DNA from 2 places in the Pseudalkalibacillus sp. R45 genome. Region 1 is predicted to be linked to the other one. Evidence: riboswitches for the same ligand, from Rfam matches in the RefSeq annotation. Region 1 holds a riboswitch; the other holds the start of a gene.
The links. A riboswitch is a leader RNA that binds a small molecule or an ion and turns the genes downstream of it on or off. The one in region 1 is predicted to bind S-adenosylmethionine.
Positions count from the first base shown of each region.

Region 2: linked by a shared signal. The riboswitch ahead of ACTWQL_RS02665 (bifunctional homocysteine S-methyltransferase/methylenetetrahydrofolate reductase) and the one ahead of ACTWQL_RS01920 (methionine ABC transporter ATP-binding protein) in region 1 are both predicted to bind S-adenosylmethionine.

Region 1 is NZ_JBQQCL010000001.1:364,789-367,193, forward strand. It holds gene ACTWQL_RS01915 (methionine ABC transporter permease) at 1-581, opposite strand, end outside; gene ACTWQL_RS01920 (methionine ABC transporter ATP-binding protein) at 559-1,599, opposite strand; SAM riboswitch class I at 1,709-1,822, opposite strand; gene ACTWQL_RS01925 (TlpA disulfide reductase family protein) at 2,037-2,405, shown strand, end outside.
Region 2 is NZ_JBQQCL010000001.1:534,598-537,002, forward strand. It holds SAM riboswitch class I at 627-740, shown strand; gene ACTWQL_RS02665 (bifunctional homocysteine S-methyltransferase/methylenetetrahydrofolate reductase) at 904-2,405, shown strand, end outside.

The DNA.
Region 1 (2,405 bases):
GTCACGTCATTCTGATAACGCTGGAAACCATCCAAATATGCAAGCGTCCCTAAACCGCCTGCACCGACTACACCGGCCATCGCGATGTATGAAATCAAGGCGATTGCTGTCACTGTGATACCCGAGATCAGTGCCGGCAATGATTCAGGTAAAAGTACCTTGTATATGATCTGCCCGTCTGTAGCTCCCATCGATTTTGCAGCTTCTATGACGCCTTTATCGATCTCCCGCAATGCGATTTCAACCATCCTTGCATAGAATGGGGCAGCCCCGATTATCAGAGCTGGCAATGCGGCATTCGCGCCAAGCATTGTACCGATCAACCATGTTGTAAAAGGTACTAAAAGGATGATCAAAATAATGAATGGGATGGATCTGAATATGTTTACGAATCCAGCGATTACTGAATGAATCGCTTTGTTCTGCCAAAGGTTCCTCTTTCCTGTAAGGAACAATAATAAGCCTAATATGATTCCAAGGATGAATGTAGCACCTACTGAAATTACTGTCATATAAAGGGTCTCAACAGTAGCTTCCCACATATCCTCCCAATCAACGTTAGGAAACATTGTTGTCAACATCTGTGATCACCTCGACTTCCACTTCTTGTTGTTGAATAAAATAGATGGCTTCCTTCACTGTGTCAGGCTTTCCATCAATTTTGATGAATAATGTTCCATATGCCCCATCTCTTGTTTGTGAAATCTTGCCTTGAAGGATGTTAACATCAACTTCAAACTTTCTGATGAGATCACTTATGAGCGGTCGTCCAGCTGTCCCCCCTACGAAAGTAAGTTTAACGACCTTAGAATGGTCTCCTTTTTGAATCAGATGCTGGATTGTTTCATCCGTTTCTTCCGGTTCTGTCACCTGTTTAACGAAGTCCTGTGTTATTGTCCTCTTCGGCGTCTTGAACACATCCAGGACATGGCCTTCTTCGACAACTCGACCGTCCTCCATTACTGATACACGGTTACAGATCTTTCGGATGACATGCATCTCATGCGTAATCAGCACGATCGTCAAACCAAGTTTTTGGTTGATATCGACAAGAAGGTTCAAGATCGAGTCGGTCGTTTTCGGATCCAATGCGGATGTCGCTTCGTCACAAAGCAAAACATCTGGATTGTTCGCTAATGCTCTTGCAATCCCTACACGCTGTTTTTGTCCACCACTTAGCTGTGAAGGGTAGGAATCTCCTCTCCCGGACAACCCAACAAGATCGATCAATTCATCGACTCGCTTCACACGTTCCACCTTACTTACCCCAGCAATCTCTAAGGGAAAGGCTATATTTTCACGGACAGTGCGTGACCAGAGCAGATTGAAATGCTGAAAAATCATTCCAATATTTTGTCTAGCAATCCTCAGCTGCTTGTTATTGAAATTAGTCAATGACTTGCCGTTTATATCGACTGAACCCTCAGTCGGTTTCTCCAGCATATTGAGCATACGAATCAGCGTGCTCTTCCCTGCACCGCTGTATCCAATAACGCCGAATATTTCACCTTTTTCAACATTCAGATTGACGCCGTCCACAGCATTGACGACTCCATCTTTTGTATAAAAAACTTTCTTTATGTCTTTCAAAGTAATCATGATGATTCAGCCCTTTCTTTCTCTTATCCACTGCAAAAGTGCTGTCTGTAAATGCAAAAAACCTTTCCGCTCTGAAAATGAGCAGAAAGGCTGAATGTTCAGTCTCTCCATCTCATCTTCCAAAGCATTACACTTTGCAGGATTTGGCACCTTCTTAAACCATGTCCGGTTTACTGGTTGCCGGGCTTCACAGGGCCAGTCCCTCCGCCGCTCTCGATAAGATTAGATATATATCCGATATGTTTTATCGCTTTACTTTATTCAAGCATGAATGCATTGTAGCACGGGATATTTTTAAGTGTCAACAAAATAATATTCTCTTCAACATTCTCACTGAATTTTTGTGACGAAAACGTGTCAGTTCGCACTCGATATCGACATGTGTTAATTTCAATATAGTGGTATGGAATTTGACCGATAAAGGAGTTTAGGAACAAATGAACACTATCACTTCATTCACTCTTGAGGAATACAAAACAAATCAGAACGTCAACCTATCAGACTTTGCGGGCAAACCTGTCATCATTCAATTTTGGGTAGCATGGTGTCCTGATTGTATGAGGGAATTACCTCTTCTTGAACAATTCTATAAATCGATGAACAACGATGAAATTACCGTATTGACGGTCAACGTCATCGGCAGAGAAGGTTCTTTAGAAAAGAGGGATCAATTTATCCAAAAGAATAATCTTACCGTCCCCATCCTTCTTGATGAAGGGACTAAAGTTTATGATCAATTCGAATGCAGGTCCGTTCCCACTACGATTCTTCTAGATCAAAATCATGAAGAGCTAGCACGGTATACA
Region 2 (2,405 bases), 170 kb from region 1:
CAAACGAAACGACTTAGTTTTGGATTGTTGCTTCTGATGTCCCAATCCAAAAATCGCCAATTTTCTACATCACTATTTCGCCTCGTCGTCGAAACGTTTCGATAATCTTATATAAAAAATTACCATGAAAGCCTTTTCAGTTCAAGAGTTTTTTGAAAATTTTCTAAATTATTAATTCGACAATTTTTGTAATGTCCTGTCTTTTATAGACAATATAGGGCTTTTACAGTTTTTAAAGAAATGAAAAACTAAGGGTTGAATGAAAGTCGGACCTTATTCGGAAAGCACATGGAGGATATCGAGAGTTCTTGTCTGAATACAGCCTTTATTGGGGCAGCCAAAGAACTTTTACACCTCTCTCCTGTCCCATTTCAGCACTTTTTGGGACAGGCAAAGGGATTTTTCATGCTCTCCTGTCCCATTTCAGCATGATCGAAATAAAAATCACACCTTCCCCTCAACAGCGAATCCAAGTAAACCTCATCAGTAATGAATAGGAAGCTTACGGATCGCCAGCCGAAAGGGACTGAATTTTGTAGAAATCAACAAAACTAACATACTTTCTTTAAAAAGGGTTGAACTCTACAACGATTTGTTGTACAGTTAATAAAATTTAAAAATTCTGTTTCTTATCCAGAGAGGTAGAGGGAATGGCCCGATGACACCTCAGCAACCTTCAATGTGCAAACATTGAAAAGGTGCTAATTCCATACAAGTGGATTCACTTGTAAAGATAAGAAGAACGACCGTGCATTTTAAAGTCTTCTTCTTATAAGAAGGCTTTTTTCTTTTTATAAGTGCAACTATTGGCTTCAGCCTACGCCTAAGGCTTGGCCTCGCCTAGTTTTCTTTATCTGGATCAGCAGGACTCGAAAAAAACAACAATGTCAGCGAGGGATTCAAATGGGAATTTTAGATGACTTGAAGCAAGATAAAATCTTGATTGGTGATGGCGCGATGGGGACGCTCCTCCATTCGTACGGCTCTGACTGGTGTTTTGAAGAATTGAACTTATCACATTCAGATCAAATCTTTAATATCCACCGGGCATATATCGAAGCAGGAGCAAATATCATCCAAACGAATACATACGCGGCCAATTATATTAAACTCGAACGCTATGGTCTACAGGATCAAGTAAAGGAAATCAATACAGCCGCTGTCCGGTTGGCCAAAAAAGCTGCCGGAGATCACGCATATGTGGTCGGTACAATCGGGGGAATCCGTGGTATCAAGCCCCACACGATCACCATGGATGAAATCAAGCGAACGTTCCGTGAGCAATTGTACTGTCTCCTTTCAGAGGACCTTGATGGTATTTTACTAGAAACGTTCTATGATTTAGAAGAATTGGAAACAGTCCTGTCAATCGCCCGAAAAGAGACGGCACTTCCGATCATTGCACAAGTGTCATTGGAAGAGACCGGTTATATGCAAAATCGTACAAACATTACAGAAGCGTTTACCAGGCTTGAATCACAAGGTGCAGATATCATCGGCATCAATTGCCGGCTCGGTCCTTATCACATGCTTTCAACATTGGAAGAAGTACCGCTCCCAAAGCAGGCATATTTGTCCGCCTATCCGAACGCAAGTCTTCCGTCGTATGTGGATGGAAAGCTGCACTATGAGAGTGATGCTGACTATTTTAAAGAGTGTGCCCGTTCTTTCAGAGAACAAGGGATTCGATTGTTGGGCGGATGCTGCGGTACGACGCCTGCCCATATAGAGGCGTTCTCGAATGAACTTGAATCTGTACCGCCTATAAAAGAAAAAGAGGTCAAAAAACGGCAGACACCCCAGGCTGCTGTTCAATCTGTAGACCCAGGACCTCCTCCCCTTCATGAAAAAATAAAAAAAGAACAATCGATCATTGTTGAATTGGATCCACCCAGAAAACTCGATACCACCCGCTATATGGAAGGTGCCAAAGCGCTTAAAGATGCAGGTATCGACGCGATAACTCTTGCTGATAACTCGCTGGCATCCCCGAGGATCTGCAACACTGCCGTCGGTTCCATCGTCAAGGAACAGATCGGTCTCCGTCCCCTCATCCACATCACTTGTCGGGATCGGAACTTGATCGGCCTGCAATCTCACATCATGGGACTTCACACGCTCGGAATCCGAGACGTACTTGCGGTTACCGGGGATCCAACGAAGGTAGGCGATTTTCCCGGTGCTTCTTCTGTGTATGATGTAACCTCGTTCGAGCTGATCAAAATCATTAAACAGTTCAACCAGGGGATTTCGTTATCAGGAAAAGAACTTGATCAAAGAACGAATTTTTCTGTCGGGGCTGCGTTTAACCCAAATGTCCGTTACATCGATAAAGCTGTCGAGCGATTGGAAAAGAAAGTAGAGTGCGGAGCAGATTATTTCATCAGCCAGCCCGTCTTTTCTAA